Regions from separate parts of the Parabacteroides sp. 20_3 genome, predicted to be linked through region 3. Evidence: riboswitches for the same ligand, from Rfam matches in the RefSeq annotation. Region 3 holds a riboswitch; each other region holds the start of a gene.
What was found. A riboswitch is a leader RNA that binds a small molecule or an ion and turns the genes downstream of it on or off. The one in region 3 is predicted to bind thiamine pyrophosphate.

Region 1: another riboswitch for thiamine pyrophosphate. It lies ahead of ACESPU_RS05925 (sulfide-dependent adenosine diphosphate thiazole synthase); the one in region 3 lies ahead of thiD (bifunctional hydroxymethylpyrimidine kinase/phosphomethylpyrimidine kinase).
Region 2: another riboswitch for thiamine pyrophosphate. It lies ahead of ACESPU_RS20435 (TonB-dependent receptor); the one in region 3 lies ahead of thiD (bifunctional hydroxymethylpyrimidine kinase/phosphomethylpyrimidine kinase).

Annotation. Positions count from the first base shown of each region.
Region 1 covers NZ_CAXSNO010000002.1:501,762-509,999, forward strand. Annotated here, with positions in the region: gene ACESPU_RS05905 (efflux RND transporter permease subunit) at 1-2,704, opposite strand, end outside; gene ACESPU_RS05910 (efflux RND transporter periplasmic adaptor subunit) at 2,720-3,922, opposite strand; gene ACESPU_RS05915 (DUF6769 family protein) at 4,001-4,405, opposite strand; gene ACESPU_RS05920 (hypothetical protein) at 4,476-4,895, shown strand; gene ACESPU_RS05925 (sulfide-dependent adenosine diphosphate thiazole synthase) at 4,952-5,722, opposite strand; TPP riboswitch at 5,785-5,881, opposite strand; gene ACESPU_RS05930 (ParB/RepB/Spo0J family partition protein) at 5,972-6,496, opposite strand; gene ACESPU_RS05935 (DUF3440 domain-containing protein) at 6,480-7,781, opposite strand; gene ACESPU_RS05940 (hypothetical protein) at 7,778-8,182, opposite strand.
Region 2 covers NZ_CAXSNO010000012.1:102,095-110,332, reverse strand. Annotated here, with positions in the region: gene pnuC (nicotinamide riboside transporter PnuC) at 1-378, opposite strand, end outside; gene ACESPU_RS20435 (TonB-dependent receptor) at 413-2,611, opposite strand; TPP riboswitch at 2,654-2,764, opposite strand; gene rimP (ribosome assembly cofactor RimP) at 3,002-3,469, shown strand; gene nusA (transcription termination factor NusA) at 3,474-4,739, shown strand; gene infB (translation initiation factor IF-2) at 4,760-7,681, shown strand; gene ACESPU_RS20415 (CvpA family protein) at 7,684-8,175, shown strand; gene sufB (Fe-S cluster assembly protein SufB) at 8,206-8,238, shown strand, end outside.
Region 3 covers NZ_CAXSNO010000001.1:34,219-42,456, reverse strand. Annotated here, with positions in the region: gene cobM (precorrin-4 C(11)-methyltransferase) at 1-753, shown strand, start outside; gene cbiD (cobalt-precorrin-5B (C(1))-methyltransferase CbiD) at 753-2,687, shown strand; gene ACESPU_RS00165 (BamA/TamA family outer membrane protein) at 2,840-4,069, shown strand; TPP riboswitch at 4,173-4,270, shown strand; gene thiD (bifunctional hydroxymethylpyrimidine kinase/phosphomethylpyrimidine kinase) at 4,265-5,113, shown strand; gene ACESPU_RS00155 (thiamine phosphate synthase) at 5,106-5,702, shown strand; gene ACESPU_RS00150 (thiamine phosphate synthase) at 5,693-6,421, shown strand; gene thiC (phosphomethylpyrimidine synthase ThiC) at 6,433-8,130, shown strand; gene ACESPU_RS00140 (patatin family protein) at 8,171-8,238, opposite strand, start outside.

The DNA of each region.
Region 1 (8,238 bases), on a different contig from region 3:
ACGCCAACGGCAGGTTCAACAAGATCACGCCACTCTCCTTCACGTCCTTGAACTCATTGTACAGTAACATGAAGATCACCAATAACGACATCAACGACGTCAGCAATAAGGTACGGCTGGCCGCCGCCTCGCTCTCGAACTGGCCGCCATATTCGATATGGTATCCCTCCGGCAAACGGATATTAGCCTCTACCCGATCCTGTATCTCATTAACCACACTTCGCAAGTCACGTTCCGATACATTGGCGCTAATCACGATCTTACGTTGCACATTCTCACGATTGATCGTATTCGGACCGGTCACCGAACGGATATCGGCCACGTAGCTTAGCGGCACTTTCTGTCCGGCGGCATCGATCATCAGATTGCTAATATCATCCATCGTGGCACGGCTAGCGTCGGAGGTCTTCACGGTCAGGTCGAAGCTCTTGCCATCGTCGTACACCTGACTTACGGCCTCTCCACCCAACATCACATTGATATATTCCTCGAACTCCGGCAGGGGAATGCCATATTTAGCCAGCAACTCACGTTTCGGGGTGATTGTCAACTGCGGACGCTCGATCTGCTGCTCTACCTTCAAGTCCACCAGACCCGGGATCGTTTGGATAGCGGCCTTGATCTGGTTACCGACCGTAAACATCAGGTTCAAGTCCGTACCAAACAATTTGATAGCGATATTCGCCTCCGTGCCGGAAAGCATAGCGTCGATACGATGGGAAATAGGTTGCCCGATCTCTATATTAGCGCCGCTGATCGTAGATAACTTCTTGCGGACATCATTCATCACCTCATCCCGACTACGGTCTTGCAATTCGAAAGGAGCCTCGATCTCGGAAACATTCACGCCCAAGGCATGCTCATCCAATTCCGCACGACCGGTCTTCCGAGCCACAGTCTTTATCTCGGGCACTTGCAACAGCAACGCTTCCGCACGGCGTCCGATCTGATCCGACTCGTCCAAGGAAATTCCCGGAAGTGAACTTACGTTGATCGTAAAAGAACCCTCATTGAACGGGGGCAAGAAACTACGACCCAAATGAAAGAAGATCACCAAGGCGACCACAAACAAAGCGATCGTGGTACCTAGCACCCATTTCTGGTAAGCCAACGCTAACTCCAAAGCCCGTTTATACACCACCTTCAACTTCCGGGCTATCCAAGCCTCACGCAGTTCCTTCATTCCCGTCGCTTTACGGTTCAGCAAATAGCTACAAAGCACCGGGGTCAAGGTAAGCGCCACCACCGTAGAAGCAAACAACGCCACGATAAAAGCGATACCCAGCGGAACCAACATACGGCCTTCCATACCACTCAAGAAGAACAAGGGCACGAAGCTCACCACGATAATCAAGGTAGAGTTCAAGATCGGCATACGTACCTCACGGGAAGCGTCGTAAACCACCTCCAAGGTAGAGCGTTGCTGATCCGGAGGCAAGAGCCGGTTTTCCCGGATTCGTTTATACACGTTCTCCACGTCCACGATAGCGTCATCCACCAAGGAACCGATAGCGATCGCCATACCTCCCAAGCTCATCGTGTTAATCGTCAATCCCATGTAGTGCAATACGATGATAGAGACCAGCAAAGATAACGGCAAGGCTACCAACGAGATCACCGTCGTACGTATATTCATCAAGAACAGGAACAAGACGATCACCACGAAGAAACTACCCTCAAACAAGCTCTTCTTTACATTATTAATAGAGTTATCGATAAAATGACTCTGGCGGAATATATCCGTAGAGACATGTACATCCGCCGGCAAGTTCTTCCGCAAATCGACAACAATCTCGTCCAGCTTCTCCGTCAACTTCTCCGTACTCGTATCCGGCTGTTTGGTCACGGTAATCAGCACGGCTGGCTTTGTCCGCTCGGAAGCGGTTCCCAGCTTCGGGCTTTTACCGCCGATCTTAACCGTAGCGATATCACCCAGCGTAACCGGATACTCATTCACGGTCTTCACCACACCCTGAGCGATCTCTTCCGCCTTCGACGTAGACAATACACCCCGGATGATATACTCATTATCAAACTCATACAATACACCACCATTGGCGTTCCGGTTCATATTCCGACAAACATCCAACACCTCGTTCAACCCTACACCGTAGTGCTTCATACGAGCCGGGTCCAACAAGATCTGGTACTCCTTAATATCGCCACCGATCACGGCCACCTGCGCCACACCGCCCGTAGACAACAAACGGGGACGGATCGTCCAGTCGGCGATCGTACGTAAGTCCAACAAAGACGTGGAATCGGCGGTCAAACCGAGGATCATCATCTCACCCAAGATGGATGACTGCGGGCCTAAGGTCGGTTTACCTACGTTCTCGGGAAGGCTCTCACCCAAGACAGCCAGTTTTTCGGACACGATCTGACGAGCCCGGTAAATATCCGTACCCCAATCGAACTCTACCCAAACCACGGAGAATCCGGTGGTAGACGAGGAACGCACACGCCGTACGTCCATCGCACCGTTCACGGCAGTCTCCACAGGGAATGTCACCAAGCGTTCCACCTCCTCGGGAGCCATACCGTTCGCCTCGGTCATGATCACGACCGTTGGGGCGTTCAAGTCCGGGAACACATCCACGTCCGTATTAAACGCCGTGTACGTACCCCAGATCATCAGCAATAGCGCACAAACCAAGATTACCAACCGGTTGTGCAATGAATAATAAATTATCTTATTTAACATGCAACATCCCTCCTATTAATGGCTATGGCTATGAGCCGGTATCGCGTTAGAAGCGGAAGACAACTTGATCTGGTAAGCGCCACGGGTCACGACCTCATCGCCCGGTTTCAATCCGGAAAGGATCTGTACCTCCGAGCCGTTATTCGCTCCCAGCGTCACCCATTGCTTCTTATAGCCTTCCTCATCCAGACGGATAAATACCGAATAAACGCCCTGCTCCTCGATAAGGGCGGAGACAGGCACGCTCAAGACATTCTCCATCGGCTTTGTCAACAAAAAGATCTCCACGAAAGAACCGGGGATAACCGCTCCTTTATTATCGAACTCGAAAGTCACCGGTACATAGAAAGAGTTCATATCGGAAGCCTTTCCATACGATAACAACCGTCCACGCAAATCAGACAATTTATAGAGAGCGTTATCATACGGAGTCATGAAATTAGCGGTTTGGATCATGGGAAGATCGTTGTAATACCTCTCAGACACGTCCGCACGCAATACCAAACGATTGTTTTGCGAGATCGTAGCCAAAGGCTGACCTACGGATACATAATCACCCTCTTTCACTTGGATGTTCTTCAAGTAACCGTTCAAGGGAGAGACTACAGACACGCCTTTCGCCGTCTGTTTTCCCGCTATCGCCTCATAAGCGACCTTGGCGTTCTCGTAATTCAAGCGGGCCTGCTCGAAATCCTTGGCGGATACGATCTTATCGCCTACCAAGGCTTGCATACGCTCGTATTCCTTTTTCGCTGTCTCATAAGCGAATTTAGCCCTTGCCGCCACGTCTCCATCCGAGAGGGCGTTGGAAGCGATACTCAACACGGCCTGTCCCTTGCGTACCGCCGTACCATCCACGAACGGCAAGCTACCAAACGAGATCACGCCGGGAACGGTAGCGACGATCACGGACTCCTCCCCTTGCGCCGCCATTACTCGTCCGCTCGTCTTAATCACATCCGTGAAAGGAGCGGGATTAACCGTTACGGTCTGCAAACCAACGGCCTCGGCTAAAGCCTTCTTAAAGACAATCTCGCCGGGATGGGTACCACCGGCCTCATGCTCATGGTCATGGCCTTCGTGTTCATGTCCCTCATGATCATGGTCGTGAGCCTCTAATTCATGATTATGCTCATCGTGTCCGGCTTGCGACGCATTTCCCGCACAACCGGCAAACAGGTAAGCGCACATCGCACCTACCAAATATATTTTCTTCATTGTGTAAAAAATCTTGATATCGTTAATAATAAATAGATAGGGGCAAGTCTGTCCTCACCCGCTCTCACAAACGAGGTATCAAGACATAGGAGGGGCACGAAGTCCCGAGGCACTCACTATCCAAGTGTCGTGCAGCGACTCAATGTAGGGGGCGTTCTCGTGATCAAGGAGCTGTCCGCAAAACGCCGGTTCAGGTGGATAAATGTAATCAAATAAGACGAGTAACGGCATCAGATGTATATCCACATCTCCATCCATAAAATGAGAAATATGCGTACTGAAATAGGCCAAGTTATGCCCGTCGCAACCGCAATCATGCGTATCAGTGCTTTTATCGCCATGCGCTTGCTCCGCGGTCAAGGATTGATAACAAGGCATCCCGTCCCGGTGATGATGGTGAGGGATAACCACAGAAAGCAATGCCAAGATGCCGGCCATCAGCACCACGTATTGTACAACCCTCTGTTTCATTTTCTCACGCATGGCACAAAGATAAGGATATTTTTCCGTTTTTTACATGAATGTTGTAAGTTTGCGGTAAATAAAAAGATAGATGAAGTTTGGAGTAAATAAAAAGGTATTATTATATACCGCCGGTTGCGTATGGATTTTCGCCGGTATCAATATCTTACGCATCGGTATCGTCACATGGTTAAACGATACCCATTATTGGTTATTCAAGATCGGGGAAGCGACCATCGTTTTCTTACTTTTCTTCAATTTGGTCTTTAAACGGCTTTTCTATAAACATTCCGAACGGATCTCCCGGAAAAACGGGAAACATTGCCCGTTCTCTTTCTTCGACGTGAAAGGTTGGATTATCATGATCTTCATGATCGCTTTCGGGATCACGATCCGTGCGCTCCATTTACTGCCGAATTCTTTCATTTCTGTATTCTATACGGGATTATCCACGGCGTTGATCATAACGGGATTCTTATTCTTGAGACAAGGAAAAACCGTTGGGAATTGAGAATTGAAAATTAAAGATACAACAATCAATAATTCTCAATTCTCAATTCTCAATTTTCAATTCCCAAGCTTTTCGCAGATCAACTCAGCCGCCTTCTTGCCGCTCATCAGCATGCCGCCAAAGATCGGTCCCATACGGAAGCTACCGCTTACGCCGTTAGCGGCCATACCGGAAACGAATAATCCCGGGTAGATCTCCTTCGTGTTCTCCACCGTCGTCTGCTCACCCAGCTCCACATTCAAGGAACGCTCGCCGATCACGCCTCCGGTCGGTGTATTCAATTGGATATCATTCTTACGGGCTACCACACGGGCGATCTCGCAATCATGCCCCGTACCTTCCAAGACAGCCTTTGCCATGATCGTCAACGGATCCACGTGCATCCCCTCACGGATTACCGGAGCCCAGTTCACTACCACACCGGCTACGGCATCGTTATGAAACACCACGTCCTCTACCGAATAGCAGTTAAAGATCGTAGCGCCCGCCTTCGTCGCCTGATAAATCAAAGCGGAAGTGGTATGTACCGAATCCATGATATACGTGCCGTTAGCACCCTCCTTATAACTTACGCCCAATTCCTTGATAATCGGCATAGCCTCTTCCTGCACCACGATATCGTTGAACATCATAGCGCCGCCCCACATACCTCCACCGGGAGCCAGCTTACGATCAAACAACGCCACCTTCTTACCGGCTTTCGCCAAGAAATAAGCGGCCACGATACCGGAAGGTCCCCCTCCCACGATCGCTACATCCACAGACAAGTTGCTCTTCAACTTCTCGAAGTAAGAGTCAATGATTCCACTTGAAACAATCTGTTCCATCTTAATAACTAATTAAAGTTTAAACATCAGGGAGCACATAGAGGTAACGCCCCCTTTATTTCCTAGTTCTACCTTATTTTCCCTTCGCCGGCATTACCCGGATCAGGTTCGATGGGTATAATCTCAGCCCGTATGACTCGGGCACCCCTATGTGAAAAGTCGGGGGCAAATGTACAAAAAATTAGTATATATGTACTCAACAGAGCCATAAAAGGCAAAAAACGCTCAGCCAAACAAAATGTAAAAAGTTTAGTCTTCTTCCGACCAGTCATCAGACCAACCGAATTCTTTATCCCGGAATAATTCAGCTAATCCCGAAATCTGCTTGAACCGAAGTAACTCATTTTTATCCATTCCAATATTACGCATGATCCACTTATCAGACATCCCAGATTTGACCAACTCCGTAACAATCTCCGTCATAAGTTCCAAGTTGTGCATCCCTCGAGCCCTGTTATGGCGAATGGTTGAAGCCATTCGGTTTGAAATATCTTTCTCAATCACCGTTACAGGCAACATTCCTTTCTCACGATCATAAATCCTTTGAGATTGCTTCATAACCAGATAACGATGATAACCATCTACTATCTCATATAAATCATCCTCTTCAAGATAATAACAGACGCAAGGCATCGTATAGCCATCCTCCCAAATGGAAAGTTCCAATAATCGCATTTCCGGTGGTGCCATGATATTAGGGTTATAGCTGTTGGCTACAATTTTTTCTATAGGGACAGCCCTAACACCATATGCCGGACTAACAAAGTTTCCCATGCTTATAAAAATTATATTTGTCCATTACTTCTTTTCTCATATCCCTTTCTCGTTTTGTCTGGGAAAAACCCATATACTTACATGTATGATCGTTTTTCAAAATACAAACACACATACGTTTGTAAGTAGGGATTTCTTTAAACTCAGGTATATTGATATCATCGATATACTCCATCCGTACCGGTTTCTTATCCGTATGGTAAGCGGTACATTCTTCCACAATGATAGGAATATTAGCCGCCCGTAACTTAGCGATAGTCTCCTCACTGAGGCATCCTCCTTTTTCTCTCCAGAATTTACGGCTGACTCTTAACTTATTCAAATAGTTCTCACGAGTTTCTTCGGGTAAAGTATTTAGGAGAAAATACATATATTTCTCCCAAGAGAACCCGGCTGGGCACTTGATAGCCCTCCATCCCATAGCGGAGGTATTCCCATATATACCGGCAAAGCCAACACCGTTTACACGTCCAACCATCCTCCCCCACATGTCGGGATCGACAACTTTGTAAATGAACAGTGTGGATATCGCTTGGGATATGAATGGGCTCGCCACACGTTGCCGGGACAAAGGCACCCCTGCTTGATAATACAAATCATACAAATGATTATATGTCCAACCGAACTTTCCGTTCGCTATCCAGATATCCTGAGTTTTCCAATCATAAATAGGATATGCGTTATATATAGAATAATTCATTCTGCGAGTCCATTTATAATTAGCTAGTTTTCTGTAATTCTTATCACTATGTATGGCCCGCCACCTATTAAAACTCTCTTGGGTACGGATACCAACAAGGCAACATATACGCCGGCCCATTTTCCGTTGATACAACCAAAAAGGGAACATATTCTGAAAATCATAATCCCACATGTCCTCCTTGAAAAAGTCAAAGTCTTTCGCCCGGAGACATGAATGGGGCATCTCTCGAACCCAGATATCCCGGTACTCCTCGCTCCAAGGTCTCCAATATTGTTGAAACATAGATGTACATGTCTGGACTTTAAAAGGAACACAACAATGATAAATATCAAGGATATCGGAATTAGCGGCATAAACCTTTTCCACATATTCGGTCGTCTGGCTGTATTGAACCTCATAATCCATATGAAATACACCTAATTTTCGTCCCGGAGCGTATCTACGAATATAATCTACACACAAATTCAACAGTACACCACTATCCTTTCCGCCGGAAAAAGAGACGTATACGTAATCGAAATAATCAAAAATGATCTTCAATCTTTTCTCTGTCGCCTCGTACACATCCATTCTTCGCATCATGACTCTACCTCCGGTAAATAATGCATTTTATCATAATTTTTCCACTCAACACATGTCTGGAACTTTTTTTGTGAGAACACTTTTACATGACGTTTATGCACAACAGCCATAAGTGAAGCTTGAGATGAAAAATCCTTTATGACTTCTTCAAGAAGTTCACTCAATACCGAAGGATCATCACCACTCACGAAATAATTGTCTATAGAGTAATAGAGATGTCCTTTTTTTACAGGCATAAAACCAACAACAGCTGTTTCATGAAAGGCTATATACCAAACGTGGCTACGAGATGTTTTAAAAGGGTAATTGTTATTTTGTCGCAAAATGGCTGGATTCATGACCAAAGGTGCGACAAGTTCATATAACAATTTGTCCGTTCCCTGCAATGTCATAATTTTCATGGTCTGCACTTAATAATATTACCATGCAAATTTAGGCATTATATATAGATACCGTA
Region 2 (8,238 bases), on a different contig from region 3:
ATCGCCTACGGGGATGGGAGAGTCCGTGAATTGATGAAGGAGATACCATAAGATGGCGAATACAACGGCCAATGTTCCGATAATCCCCACGAAAAGCGGAAGGCTCAGATGGGTGTATAGGATACGGTCGGAGGGAAGACTGTCGTTTTCCGTGTGTATCTCATGTTTCTTCCGGGTCCATTGATAGAAACCGTATATGCTGATTCCTACGTAATAGGTTTGCAATCCCATGTCCGCATAAATCTTAGCGGACAGGAAGACAAAGACATACACGAGGGAGGTGAGGAATCCCACCACCCACATGCCCTTATGTTGTTTAATCTCTAGAAAGAGATAGAGCAGACCGGTTATTACTCCGAAGTATTCTAGCCAAACCATTTTAGTAATTGATAATTGATAATTGAAAATTAAGTTAGAATTTGAAGGTGATCCTGGCCATGGCGTTCGTGCCGGCTTGGGTGAAATAACCGTCATCCTTTTTACGTGTGCCGTTTTCGATATACGAGTATACCCATGCGTTGGTCTCGTACTTCTCGTTGAAGAGGTTGTTGATAGTCACGTCTAGGGTTATTTCTTTCATGAACTTAGGCTGGAAGGCGTAACCGATACGTAGGCTATTGATAAAGTAGGGATCGATGGAACGATCCTTGCTGCTTGAATTGTCTATGTATTGGCGGCCTACTATTTGTGAGTTGAAACTTGCGATAAACCCTTTGTAAACGAAATCGAACATGCTGTTCGCTATTAGATTGGGTGAGAAAGCTATATTCGTTGTGCCTAGATCATTGATCTCTTGTCCTCCGGTATCCCAATTATCCACGTATTCCACGAAATGCTTGATTTTATTTTGGCTGAGGGTTACGTTCGCGCTCCAATTTAGCCAAGAGGTGATTTGTACACCTCCGGTAAGCTCGATACCCATTCGGTAACTATCCTTTATATTGGAAGTGAGGGCCTCGCCGATCTCGCTGATCTTGCCGGTCAGGATCAATTGGTTGTTGTAATCCATGAAATAGAGATTGGCTCCAAACCGGAAACGGTCGTTACCAAAACTATAACCGGCCTCGTAATCATATAAGGTCTCGTGGGTAGGACGTTCCTCGGGGCCTGCCTCCGTGAAATTGTCACGGTTCGGTTCCCGGTTAGCGACGGAGAAAGAGACGAAGGCGTTATGGCCATTGTTATGGAAGTTTATTCCGGCTTTCGGGTTGAAGAAGTTCCAGTTCTTACGAATGTCCAGTCCTTCCCCGGCTTTGTCATCGTTTCCCTTAATGGTGTAATGGATCCCACGGTATTGTAAGTCCAGATAGCCGGTGAAAAGAGGGGAAAGACGTTGAGTCAATTTAGCGTATGCGTTGTAGTCTAATTTCTTACCGGTATTGCGATAATATTCGTAATCCGGTTGTGGCAAGACGTTTGCGCTTTTGGTCCACATTACCCGGCCAAAATGATCGCCTACATAGTTGTTGACGGCGGTTCCCAGCGTAAGGCGGGTATTGTCACGTTGATAGTTCGCGCTATAAACGGCCCCATAGAAATAATTGTCGAGCCATTTACGGCGCACAAGGTCCGTCTTTTTTACGGTATTACCCTCCGGATCGATATATTCCGGTAGTTTATAACTGCTGAATTTGGCTTTCGATTTATAATCCTCGTAATATCCATTTCCGTCGGTGTAATGAAGGGTCAGGTTCATATTCCAGAAATCTCCGATACGCTGGCTGGCCATTAAATGGTAGTTGTGTTGCCAATAATTATCCGTCTGATTGTTATAAAACTTCTTCACTCCATCTTCCTCATATTCTCCGCATGGATTATAGCTACGATCTGTGTCAAGTAAATAAGACGGAACACCGTTCCATGCTTGATAGGTCTTCTCGCTGTTCCCGAAGGCTTGGAATTTAATCAATGTATTATCGGCATAGAAAGCGGCGGAGGCATAGTAAGAACTCATACGGGCGGAGGCACGATCGATAAAGCCGTCGCTACGGATATTGGAGTAGCGGGCGTCGAAAGCGAAATGATCGTAAAGTAATCCAGTGCCGCCTTTTACCGTATGTTTCAGCGTACCGAAAGAACCTGCTGATACGGAATATTCGCCGTAAGGCTTTAAGGACGGTTTCTCGGTCTGCATGGCGACCGTAGCGCCAAAAGCCGCAGCTCCGTTCGTAGAGGTTCCGGCGCCTCGTTGGATCTGGATCGATTCTACCGAGGAAGCTATATCGGCCATATTAGCCCAGAATACGGTATGAGACTCGGAGTCATTAACCGGTACGCCATTGATCGTGATATTGATACGGTTCGCATCTGTACCCCGGATACGAAAACCGGAGTAACCGATACCCGTTCCGGCATCCGAGGTCATGATAACAGACGGGGATTGGGAGATAAGGAATGGGATACCTTGCCCGTTGTTCCGGCTGCTTAGTTCTTGTTTGGAGATGTCGCTATAAGCTACCGGGGTCTCTTTCCCGACTTTGGTAGCGGTAATAACCACTTCATCTAAAGATACGTCTTTTGAGATTTTCAAGGAGTCGACCGGACTAGGCATTTGTGCCTTGGCGGTTGTAGCCAGCAAGGAGCCGGCCAAGATAACCAATACATTTTTCATCTTTTCATCTTTTTGCTTTAAAACTAAATAGATGAATAGAAAGGATCGGAGAAGCATGAATCCCTACGACAGCATTACCTGTACAGGTTCTATGGGTATGATCTCAGCCCGCTCCTTTCGTGAAGGATTCCGCGAGCACCCCTTCGTATTCGGCAGCAAAGATAGGCATAAAAATGTTAATAAATATTACTATCAATAGTAAATCGGATTTCTATAGATATTAATTCTGATTACTATCGATCGTAATCCGGTTTGTGTCGTATTAATTTTTTCTGCAAAAAGATGAGGATATTTTGAGAACTCATTGATTTTTTGTATATTTGCGGGCGATTAAGTGAAGTTGAGGAGGGGGCGGGTAGTCCCCTTCTTTTGTTCTTAACAGATATGTGTATGATAGAAAAGAAAGTGGTAAGCCAATTAGTAGAGGAAAAACTAGCCTCTTCAAGCAATTATTTAGTAGACGTAGTGATTAAACCGGGGAACCTGATAGTCGTTGAAATTGATAACGATGAAGCGGTAAGCATTGATGATTGCGCTGAGTTGAGCCGGTATTTGGAGGAGCATCTGGATCGTGACGTCGAGGACTATGAGCTGGAGGTTGGCTCCGCCGGCATTACTTCTCCTTTTAAGGTACTTCGCCAATACGTCAAGAACATCGGAAACGAGGTGGAGATGCTGTTGAAAAACGGCTCGAAGCTGACAGGTGTGTTGAAATCTGCCGACGAGAACGGTGTGGTTGTCTCTGTCGAGAAGAAGGTGAAACCGGAGGGCGCTAAGCGGAAGGTAACCGTGATAGAGGATGAGTCGTATACATTTGATGAAATAAAATATACAAAATACTTAATAAGATTCAAGTAAGATTATGGCCAAGAAAGAGGAAACAATCAGTATGATTGACACCCTTGCGGAGTTCAAGGAGTTGAAGAATATCGATAAAGATACGATGATTAGCGTTTTGGAAGATTCGTTCCGTAACGTGATCGCCAAGATGTTTGGCACGGATGAGAACTATGACGTGATTATCAATCCTGAGAAAGGTGATTTCGAGATCTGGAGAAACCGTACGGTTGTGGCTGATGATGAATTGGAGGATGAGAACTTGCAGCTTACGTTGACGGAGGCCCGTAAAATCGACGCCGACTGTGAGGTGGGCGAGGAAGTGACCGACGAGGTGCATTTCGCGGACTTCGGACGTCGTGCGATCTTAAACTTGCGCCAGACTTTGGCTTCAAAGATACTTGAATTGCAGAAAGACAGCTTGTACGCTAAGTATAAGGATAAAATCGGCCACATCATCGCCGCTGAGGTTTATCAGGTGTGGAAGAAAGAAATCCTGTTGCTGGATGACGATGGTAATGAGTTGCTACTGCCGAAATCCGAGCAAATCCCGACCGATTTCTATCGTAAGGGAGAGACCGTACGTGCGATCGTTCAACGTGTGGATAACTATAATAACAACCCGAAGATCCTTCTTTCCCGTACGGATAAGGTCTTCTTGCAGCGGTTGTTTGAGTTGGAGGTTCCGGAGATTAATGACGGCTTGATTACGATCAAGGCGATCGCCCGTATCCCGGGAGAGCGTGCCAAAGTGGCTGTCGAGTCATACGATGACCGTATTGACCCGGTGGGTGCTTGCGTAGGTATGAAAGGCTCTCGTATTCACGGAATCGTTCGCGAGTTGAGAAACGAGAACATTGATGTGATTAATTACACCTCAAATCTCTCTTTGTTTATCCAGCGTGCTTTAAGCCCGGCTAAGATCTCTTCTATCCGTGTAAATGAGGAAGAAAAGAAAGCTGAGGTTTATCTACGTCCTGAGGAGGTCTCTTTAGCGATCGGTAAGGGCGGTCTGAATATTAAGTTGGCTTGTATGTTGACTGAGTATACGATTGACGTATTCCGTGATATCGAAGGAGCGGACGAGGAGGATATCTACTTGGATGAGTTCTCCGACGAGATCGACAGCTGGGTGATCGACGCACTGAAGAATATAGGATGCTATACGGCGAAGAGCGTCCTTGCTATGAACCGCAATGAGATTATTGAACGTGCCGATCTGGAAGAGCAGACCGTGGACGATCTTTTAGCTATCTTATCCGCGGAATTTGAAGATGAAGGTAACGAATAAGTATTACGACAAAGTTAGATATGCCTATAAAATTAATTCAAGTACAGAGAAAATTGAACGTGGGAATCAACACGGTGGTTGAGTTCCTGCACCGGAATGGGTTCTCGGTTGAGGATAATCCCAACACGAGGATCAGTGATGAACAGTATGCTTTGCTCGTAAAAGAGTTTGGAAAGGATCTGCCTGAGAAAGATCGTAATTTTGCGGCGGATCGTGCGCAGAAAGAGGCTCCTTCTGTGAAAGAAGAGAAGACTGCGGAAATAAAGACAGTGATACCGGAAGAATTCAGGCCTAAGATCGTAATGAAGGGTCATATCGATTTGGATGGTGGACAACATAAAAAACAGCAGGAAGAGCCGAAGGCTAAAGAGGAGCCGAAGGTGAAAGAAGAGCCTAAGGTAAAGGAAGAGCCGAAAGTGAAGGAAGCGCCTGCCGCTCCCGCTGCTCAAGCTCCTGTTAAACCCGCGCAGCCTGCGCAGGCTCCCACGGAGAAAAAAGAAGAAAAAGTTATAGTAGTGGAAGTGGAAAAAGAAAAAACCGTAGAGAAGCAACCGGTTGTTGCGGAACCTAAGGTGGAAAGTGTGAAACCGGAACAGGAAGTAGAGAAGACCGAGGAAAAAGACGATAATCTTTTCCGTTTGAACTCGGTTAAATTGGAATCAAAGATCAAGGTAACCGGTAAGATTGACTTGGATGCGCTTAACCAATCGACTCGTCCGAAGAAGAAAACGAAGGAGGAGAAGCGGAAAGAGCGTGATGAGAAGCAAAAGTTTAATAACAATCGGCCGGGTAATAATAGCAACGGTCCGGGCGCTCCTCATAAGAGTCCGAATTCGCCTACTTTGATTAAACCGAACGCTCCTGCTAAACCGGGTGAGGAAGGTGACGCTAAGAAGAAGCGTAAACGTATCAAGAAAGATCGAGTAGACGTGAATAATACGCCGGGTACGAATTATCTGCGCCCGAATCGTGACGATCGTCCGAATAACGACCGTAAGCCTCGCTTGAAGAAGCCGGTGAAAGCGGAAGTTAGCGAAGAGGATGTTCAAAAGCAGATCAAGGAGACTTTGGCTCGCTTGACCAACAAGAATAATAAGAATAATAAGGGGGCTAAATACCGTCGTGATAAACGTGACGCCGCTGTGAAACGTGAGCACGAGTTGATGGAACAGGAAGAACTGGAAAGCAAGGTATTGAAGCTGACCGAGTTCGTTACGGCCAACGACTTGGCGAACATGATGGACGTATCTGTAACGGAGGTTATCGGTACTTGCATGAGCATCGGCCTTATGGTTTCGATCAATCAGCGCCTGGATGCGGAGACGATCAATATCGTGGCTGAGGAGTTCGGTTATAAGACTGAATATGTAAGCGCGGATGTTGTCGAGGCGATCAACGCTGATGAGGAAGATGATAACGAGGAGGATTGGGTAGCCCGTCCGCCTATCGTAACGGTGATGGGACACGTTGACCATGGTAAGACTTCTTTATTGGATAATATCCGTAGCGCGAACGTAATCGCTGGTGAGGCTGGTGGTATCACGCAGCATATCGGAGCCTACAACGTGAAGTTGCAGAATGGCCGCCGTATCACGTTCTTGGATACTCCGGGTCATGAGGCGTTTACCGCTATGCGTGCCCGTGGCGCGAAGGTGACGGATATCGCGATTATTATCGTGGCCGCTGATGATAACGTGATGCCTCAGACGATTGAGGCGATTAATCACGCTTCGGCTGCCGGTGTTCCTATTGTTTTCGCTATTAATAAAATCGATAAGCCACATGCTAATCCTGAGAAGATCAAGGAGGAGTTGGCGAATATGAATTACTTGGTGGAAGACTGGGGGGGTAAGTACCAGAGTCAAGAGATCTCCGCTAAGAAAGGTATCGGTGTCGAGGAGTTGTTGGAGAAGGTACTGTTGGAGGCCGACCTGTTGGATTTGAAAGCGAATCCGAAAAAACGTGCGGTTGGTTCTATCATCGAGTCTTCTTTGGACAAGGGACGTGGCTATGTATCTACCATATTGGTGGAGAACGGTACGTTGAAGATGGGAGATATCGTTTTGGCGGGAACTCATCAAGGACGTATCAAAGCGATGTTCAACGAGCGTAATCAACGGGTGGAGAAGGCTGGTCCTTCCGAGCCGGTATTGATCCTCGGTTTGAACGGTGCTCCTCAGGCCGGTGATACATTTAATGTATTGGAGACTGAGCAAGAGGCGCGTGAGATCGCTAACCGTCGTGAGCAATTGCAGCGTGAGTTAGGTCTTCGTACGCAGAAGATGCTTACCTTGGATGATATCGGACGTCGTATCGCCGTGGGTAACTTCCAAGAGTTGAACGTGATCGTGAAGGGTGACGTGGATGGCTCCGTAGAGGCTTTGTCCGACTCCTTGATCCGTTTGTCTACCGAGGAGATTCAGGTGAATGTAATTCATAAGGCGGTTGGTCAGATTTCCGAGTCGGATGTGGTTTTGGCAGCGGCTTCGAACGCTATCATTATCGGATTCCAAGTTCGTCCGTCTTTGCAAGCACGTAGAAACGCCGAGAAGGAAGGTGTAGAGATCCGTTTGTACTCTATCATCTACGATGCGATCGAGGAGGTGAAGAGCGCTATGGAAGGCATGCTTTCTCCGGAGATCAAGGAGGAGATTACCGCTTATGTGGAAGTTCAGCAGGTATTCAAGATCACCAAGGTCGGTACGGTTGCCGGATGTATGGTTAAGGAAGGCAAGATCAAGCGTACGAACAAGATCCGCTTGATACGTGACGGTATCGTGATTTATGCCGGCGAGCTAGGCTCTTTGAAACGTTTCAAGGACGATGCGAAAGAGGTCGTGGCTGGCTTGGATTGCGGTTTGAATATTACGAACTTCAACGATATCCAAGTGGGCGATATGATCGAGGCTTACGAAGAGACAGAAATTAAGAAGACGTTATAACGATGAACTGGTTGGACATTACATTGCTATGTCTGGCAGGGATAGGATTTGTGAAAGGCCTGTTTGATGGAATCATCAAACAGGTTGTTTCGCTTATAGCCCTAGTGATCGCGATCTTTTTCTGCGGAAAAGCGGCGGCTTGGCTGAAAGGATATATCTTGGCGTTGGGTTGGTTTCCGGAAGAAGGGGTTACGATCTTGAGTTATATAGCGGGTTTTATCTTGATTATGGGGGTATTTATCCTAGCGGGTGAACTGGTTACCAAGGTGGTAGGGGCGACACCGTTGAGCGTTATCAACCATTTGTTTGGTGGTTTTTTCGGGTTGCTGGTCGTTTTGGTCTTTACCAGTTTGCTGTTGAACGCGCTGGAGTTCGTGGATCGTGGATCGGTCTTGATTCATCGCCAATCAAAGATAGAATCTCGTTTTTATTATAGCGTGAAGCAAATAGTACCAACAATTTTCCCACATAATTTGTTTTCATTAGGAGAATGAAGGGCTTTTATCAATGGTTAATTTTTAATTATGCAGGATTCAAATCATATAATTAATGAGGTA
Region 3 (8,238 bases):
CGCAAGGGACATATCGAGATCGTAGGAGCCGGTCCCGGCGATCCGGACTTAATCTCTATCCGCGGACGGCAAATGTTGGAGAAAGCGGATTTGATCCTGTATGCAGGAAGCCTCGTCCCGAAAGAACTTACCTTATGCGCGAAGGCAGGCGCTACAGTGCGAAGCTCGGCGGATATGAATCTGGAAGAACAGTTCGCGTTGATGAAAGAGTTTTATGATAAAGGATTGTTTGTCGTTCGTTTGCACACGGGCGATCCTTGCATCTATGGAGCTATTCAAGAGCAAATGAATTACTTTGATCAATACGGGATGGATTATCATATCACTCCGGGTATTTCCTCTTTCCAAGCCGCCGCCGCCGCTCTTTATTCCCAGTTCACGATTCCGGAGAAAGTACAAACGATCATCCTCACTCGTGGCGAAGGACGTACGCCCATGCCTGAGAAAGAGCAACTGCACAAACTGGCTCAAAGCCAAAGTACGATGTGTATCTTCTTAAGCGCCGGTGTCGTAGAGAAGGTCCAAGAGGAATTATCGCGACATTACGCTCCAACCACTCCGGTAGCCGCTTGCTATAAATTGACATGGAAAGACGAGCGGATCTACCGTGGGCAACTGAAAGATCTCGCGAAAATCGTAAAAGAGAATCATCTTACACTGACAACATTACTTGTCGTCGGGGATGCCATCGATAATCGCAAGGGTCTATCCCGCTTATATGCGGATGAATTCAAACATCTTTTCCGTAAGTAATGATACTGATCCTTGGAGGAACGACAGAAGGTCGTGTGGCTGTGCGGGTAGCGGACGAGGCAGCCGCTACCTATTACTATTCTACGAAAGGAACTTTGCAATCCATTGAATGCGCGCATGGAATCCGTTTGACCGGAGCCATGAATGCGGAGGAAATGGAGTGTTTTTGTCGTGACCACGCGATTAAGCTATTGATTGATGCGGCACACCCTTTCGCTCAAGTGTTACACCAAACGATCGAAAAAGTATCGAAATGTTTACAGATTCCGGTGATCCGTTACGAACGTCGGTATCCACCTCGTGATGAGGACTTGACTTGGTGCGATAGTTATGCAGACGCAATTCACCAAATGGAAAACAAAGGTATCCAACGGCTACTTGCCCTCAGTGGCGTGAACACCCTTGCCCCGCTCCGCCCTTATTGGCGATCGCATACCACTTGGTTCCGTATATTGGAGCGGGAGGAATCTTTGTCGTTGGCCGAGAAGCAGGGCTTCCCCCAAGAACGTCTGGTTTTCTATCGAGAAGGTGAGGATGAGTTAAAGTTGTTGGAGCAACTCCATCCGGATGCGATCTTGACAAAGGAAAGTGGTTTCTCCGGCTATTTTACGGATAAAGTGAACGCTGCCCGCCAATTCGGAATACCAGTATTTGTCGTGAAGCGTCCCGCATTACCGGAAACTTTCTACCGAGTGTATGGTGAAGACGGATTGCGCAAACAAATCGAACGCCTATTACCCGAATTCTTTCCCTTGAAAAGCGGATATACGACCGGAGCTTGTGCTACCGCCGCCGCAAAAGCTGCTTTATTAGCCTTATTAACAAGGGAGGAACAAACAGAAAGCCAGATAACATTACCCTCGGGAGAACAGATAACGTTGCCGGTAGCCTATACCGAATGGGCCGGGTGTTCCGCCACCTGTACCGTGATCAAGGAGTCTGGGGATGATCCGGACGTGACGAATCATAGCCGGATCCGGGTTACTGTTCAATTATCTCTCGATGCATCCGGTTGTGCCATCGCCGTGGCAGAGTCGTGCCACGGTGATGGCACAGCTGTGCCAAGCCGATGGCACAAGCGTGCCACGGTAATGGCACAAGAAGAATATTGTCAAGAAACAGAAAGCGACGATACGGGAAGAGTCATCTTCCAAGCAGGTGAAGGAGTCGGAACCGTGACCCTTCCGGGACTCGGCTTGAAAGTCGGCGGCCCGGCTATAAACGCCACGCCCCGTAAGATGATCCGGCAAGAGCTGATTCCACTCCTGCCCTCACCCGATTCCGTCGCTATTGTCACGGTCTCGGTTCCCGGTGGCGAGGAGTTGGCGAAACGTACCTTCAATCCGAAACTTGGAATTATCGGGGGAATCTCCATTATCGGGACATCCGGAATCGTGCGTCCTTTCTCATCGGACGCTTTTATCGCCTCGATACGGAAAGAAGCCAGTGTCGCCAAAGCGATAGGTTGCGAGACGTTGGTTATTAATTCCGGGGCGAAGAGTGAACGCTACCTTCGGAGCTTATACGCTTCTTTGCCTCCACAATCATTCGTCCATTACGGGAACTTTATCGGAGAGACGCTAAAGATCGCTGCCGATTTAGGTTTCAAGCAGGTTATCTTAGGTATCATGATCGGCAAGGCGGTGAAACTTGCGGAAGGTTTCCTGGATACACACAGCAAAAAAGTCGTCATGAACAAAGGCTTCCTTCAAGATGTAGCGAAAGAAGCGAAATGCGAGGAGGCGACCGTAGATGCAATCAATCGGATTACGTTGGCCCGTGAATTATGGGAGCTTCTTACGGAAAAAGATCAAAATCGTTTTTTCCCATTACTTTTACAAAAATGTAAATCGTATTGCGCTCCTATCCTTCCCGACGGCGAACTAACCTTGCTGTTAATATCCGAAGAGGGCAAGGTCTTGTACCAATCTTAGCTGTAGAGACGCAGCACGCACGCTACGTATCTACAACCCCCAGACTGTAATAGCATTTCTTTTTAGCTGTTTATTCTTTTTTATTAGGGATTCTTTAAGAATACATATTAGGAGGATTTCGTACTTTTGCCCTCTAAATATTGATTAAAATAATGTTTAGATATCTTTTAATTTATATGGCCTGCCTTCTATTCGCCTTTTCCGTAAAGGCGCAAGGCATTTCCAATGACACGATTCCGAAAGAAGTGCTGATGCTGGATGGTAAGCCTATGACCGAAAAGCAAATACAACGTTATCATAAACAATTACATAAAGACTCCATACGGGCCAACAAAAGGATCTGGTGGTCTATCCTTGGCGGACCGTCTTACACGCCGGAAGCCTCCTTTGGCGTAGGTGGCGCGGTTTTGGCTAGCTTTCGCTTAAACAAGAATGATACGATATCCCAACGATCGTTTATCCCTGCGGGATTTAACATCACCTTAAACGGGACGTTCGTTTTTGCCGGTGCCGGTACCTTATTCTTCAACGAGAATCGCTTCCGTATTTATATCAGTTACGGTTATCGGAACGAACCTTCGCATTATTTCGGGAAAGGCTATGAGACGATCGAGCAAATCGAGAAAAGCGATTCGACAACGAAATTCCATAAGAGTTCTTTCCAACTATATCCCCGTTTCGTATGGGAAGTTAGGCCTCATTTATATACGGGTCCTCTTTTTGATATTAATTTCAGCAAATCAGATGATATCAACCCGGTGATGGCCGAAGATCCTTATTTCAATAAGTTCAAACGAGATTATGTCAATATCGGTGTCGGCGGCTTGATTCAATACGATACACGAAATGACGTGGCGACCCCAAGTTCCGGTATGTTACTAAGCGCGATCGCTAAAGTGTATGGAAAGTATTTAGGCGGTGCATATAATTATGAGATGTTCGAGTTAGAATACCGCCAGTTCCAGCAAGTATTTCGTCCTCGTAGCACCTTGGCATGGATCGCCAAGACACAAATCGGTGTGGGAAACGTTCCTTTTACGGAGCTTCCTTCGTTTGGCTCTCCTTTCGATCTTCGCGGATACTATTGGGGCAAGTACCGTGACAAGACCATGGCGTATGGGATTCTGGAGTATCGTCATATGTTCGGCAGCGTGGAGAAATATAAGAGCGGTAATTTCTGGGCGAAGTGTGGTTTTGTTGGCTGGGTCGGCACGGGTACGATCGGAAACGCTCCTATCGTAGACTGGAATAAATGGAAGTTCAACTACGGCGTAGGCTTACGTATCCAAATGCAACCCGGCAAGAACTTCCGCCTAGACGTAGGCAAAGACCCGAACCAAAAAGGGATGGCGGTTTATATGAATATGACGGAAGCCTTCTAAAACCAGAAGGCTCCCGTCTACGATTTATGGAAGTATAACCTTGCGTTAAAATTATCGTTTAAAAGCCGGAAATATCTTAATATCGATTTTTTTCACTAAGTTTGCGTCGTCGAAGGGGTGCCATACTATATGGGCTGAGATCATACCCTTACTACTTGATGCGGGTAATGCCGCCGTAAGAAAAACGAATGTTAGATGGATAAAAATGAAACGTACCGTTATCCGGTAGCTTTAACGATCGCGGGCTCTGATAGTGGCGGTGGTGCCGGAATACAAGCGGATATTAAGACTTTTTCCTCGCTGGGTGTTTTTGGAGCCTCGGCGATAACGGCTATAACCGCTCAAAACACACAGGGAGTGCGAGGGATCCAAGCGATCTCTCCCGAGATTTTGAGAGGACAAATCGAAGCTATTCTTGAGGACTTCATCGTAGATGCCGTAAAAATAGGGATGCTACATAACAAGGATGCCGTAAAGGTCGTATCTGAAACTTTATCTTCCTTCCAACAGACTTCTATCATTTTAGATCCAGTGATGATATCCACGAGCGGAAGTAAATTATTGGAGGATGACGCCATCCGAACCATCATTGATGAGTTGTTCCCTAAAGCGACACTGCTTACTCCGAATATTCCCGAGACGGAATATCTTTCCGGTATAAAAATCAATAACGAGGCGGATATCTTACTTGCCGCCCGGAAATTGCAGGAAAAAGGATGTAAGGCTATATTGATCAAAGGGGGGCATATTCCCGGAGTAGAAACGGTGGATCGGTTATTTATCAATGAGAATAATCCGATTTGTCTGGCCTCGCCAACAGTGGAGACTTTCAATACCCATGGAACGGGCTGTACGCTATCGTCCGCCATCGCCGCTTATATGGCACTCGGCCATTCATTGGTGGAAGCCGTACGATTAGCCAAGGAATATATGAATAACGCGCTCGTTCACGGGGCAAATGTATGCATGGGAAAAGGGCACGGACCTGTAAACCACTTCTTCTCACCCTCTGCCCTTCATAAAATCCGATGGAATCATGAATAAGCTGGTCGTAATTACTACACCTTATTTTTTCGCGGATGAAGCTTCTTTGATCGAACTTCTATTCGCGGAAGGAATGTCTCGTTTACATCTACGTAAACCGGATTGTAAACGTGATGAATTGGAGGGCTTATTGGATAACATCTCTCCGGCTTATTACGACAGGATCGTTCTTCATGATTGGTTTACCTTGGCAGAAGAAAGGGCTTTAGGAGGAGTCCATTTGAACAAGAGGAACCCGGAAGCTCCACCTTTATATAAAGGCAGTATAAGTCGTTCTTGCCATAGTCTGGAAGAGATTATCAAGTATAAACCGGTATGCGACTATGTATTCCTTAGCCCGATCTTTCAGAGTATATCCAAAGAAGGATATGGTAGCGGATTCCCCTTAGATGGATTGCGAAACGCAAAGGGCATCATCGATGATAAGGTGATCGCCTTGGGAGGAATCTGCTCACAAACAATAACGAAATTAAGAGATATCCCCTTCGGCGGTGTCGCCGTTCTCGGGGCCCTTTGGGGAAACGATCCCTCCCTTCTTGTTGCGGATCAACTCATAAAACAATTCAAACGATTACAAGTATGGCCTTAAATTATTATTTCGGATATGATGAGAATGGAAGAGTCGGTCGGAGAACAACCGGATTACGCCCTCCTTTTGGTGGGAGTAACCGCTTGATGTTTATAACGCATCGTACACCTAAATATACGGAATGCGACGAGGTACGCATGGCAATCCAAGGAGGATGTTCGTGGATACAATTGCGTATGAAAGACGGGATCTATGAGGATACCGTACGTAAATGTGCCACTATCTGCGCGGACGAATGTGAGCGAATCGTGGATTTCTGCGTAAACGATGATCTGGAAGCCGCCGTGACATGTGGCGCTACGGCTTGTCATCTAGGTAAGAATGACATTCCCTTGGATATCGCTTGGGAAGTACTGAAAGACAAGTTGGACTCCAATGCCATCTTCTATATCGGGGCTACGGCTAACACGTTCGAGGATATCCGGCTGGCCGTAGAACGAGGCGCCTCGTATATCGGACTAGGGCCGTATCGCTTTACAGGTACCAAGAAGAATTTGAGTCCCATCTTAGGTTTGGAAGGTTATCGTAAAATTATCGTTCAATGTAAGGAGGCTGGCATTGATATTCCTATCTTCGCGATAGGTGGTATTACGTTGGAAGACGTAGGCCCTTTGATGGAGACGGGTATAACCGGAATCGCTGTTTCGGGCGCGATTATCAATGCCCCCGATCCCGTGGAGGAAACCCGCCGGTTTATAGAGGAAATCAATAAGTACTAAACTAAATACATATGGCTACTAAAAAGAATATGCGTATTTCCTATCCGTCCTCGGAAAAGATTTATGTCCCGGGCGAGATCAATAAGATCAAGGTTGGTATGCGTAAGATTAAATTGTTGGACACGGTAACCTTGGATGAGCATGGAGAACGAATCTTCAAGAAGAACAATCCGGTAATCGTTTACGATACGAGCGGCCCGTATTCCGACCCCAAGATATCGATTGATATCGTTAAAGGACTTCCTCGTATACGTGAGGAGTGGTACGGTAAGCGTAAAGATGTGGTTCAATTGCCGGAATTGACTTCCGCTTATGGCCGTGAGCGATTGGCGGACGCGAGTCTGAATTCCCTGCGTTTCCCCAAGCGATACTTGCCTTTCCGGGCTAAAGAGGGTAAGAATATCACCCAGATGTATTATGCGAAGAAGCGCATTATCACTCCGGAAATGGAGTACGTGGCGATTCGTGAGAACCAGCAAATCGAGGCTTTGGGACTGAAGTCGTATATCACGCCGGAGTTCGTCCGCAAGGAAATCGCCGCCGGTCGCGCGATCATCCCGGCGAATATCAATCACCCGGAAGCCGAGCCGATGATTATCGGTAAGAAGTTCTTGGTAAAGATCAATACCAATATCGGTAACTCCGCTCTTTCCTCCGGTATCGACGAGGAGATCGAGAAGGCGATATGGAGTTGTAAATGGGGCGGAGACACGTTGATGGATCTCTCTACCGGCGATAATATCCATGAGACGCGCGAGTGGATTATTCGTAACTGCCCGGTTCCGATGGGTACGGTTCCTATTTATCAAGCCTTGGAGAAGGTGAATGGTAAGGTAGAGGACCTTTCTTGGGAGATCTATCGGGATACGTTGATCGAGCAGGCGGAACAGGGCGTGGATTATTTCACGATCCACGCGGGTTTGTTGCGTAAACATGTGGAGCTGACGGCGACTCGCCTGACGGGGATTGTCTCCAGAGGCGGATCTATCATGGCTAAATGGATGCAGCTTCATGACGAGGAAAACTTCCTGTACACACATTTCGCCGAAATCTGCGAGATACTAAAGGCATATGACGTGGCGGTCTCTATCGGAGACGGGCTTCGTCCGGGTTCTATCTATGACGCGAACGATGCGGCACAATTCGCCGAGCTTCACACGATGGGAGAACTGACGAAAATAGCTTGGGAGCAGTTCGTACAAGTGATTATCGAAGGCCCGGGCCATGTTCCCATGAATAAGATTCATGAGAATATGAAGGAACAACAGTATGCCTGCCATGGAGCGCCGTTCTATACGTTGGGCCCGTTGACGACCGATATCGCTCCTGGATACGATCATATCACGTCGGCTATTGGTGGCGCGCAAATCGCTTGGCATGGGACGGCTATGATCTGCTATGTTACGCCGAAGGAACATTTGGGATTGCCGAATAAGGAAGACGTGCGTAATGGGGTGGTCGCTTATAAGATAGCGGCGCATGCCGCTGACTTGGCGAAAGGGCATCCCGGCGCTCAAGTACGTGATAATGCGTTGAGCAAGGCCCGTTTTGATTTCCGCTGGAAAGACCAGTTCAATTTGTCCTTGGACCCGGAAAGGGCTTTACAGTATTATAAGGAGAGTGCTGTTACGGATGGAGAGTACTGTACGATGTGCGGTCCTAATTTCTGCGCTATGCGGTTAAGTAAGGATTTGCAAGGTTGTAAATAAAATACTGTTTTGAGGGGATGAGACGGGGCATGCCCCGTCTCTACAATTGAGTGATTTGTTTTCCGCATTCGTAGCCTTCCTCATATAGTTCTTCCAGTTTCTTTGTGT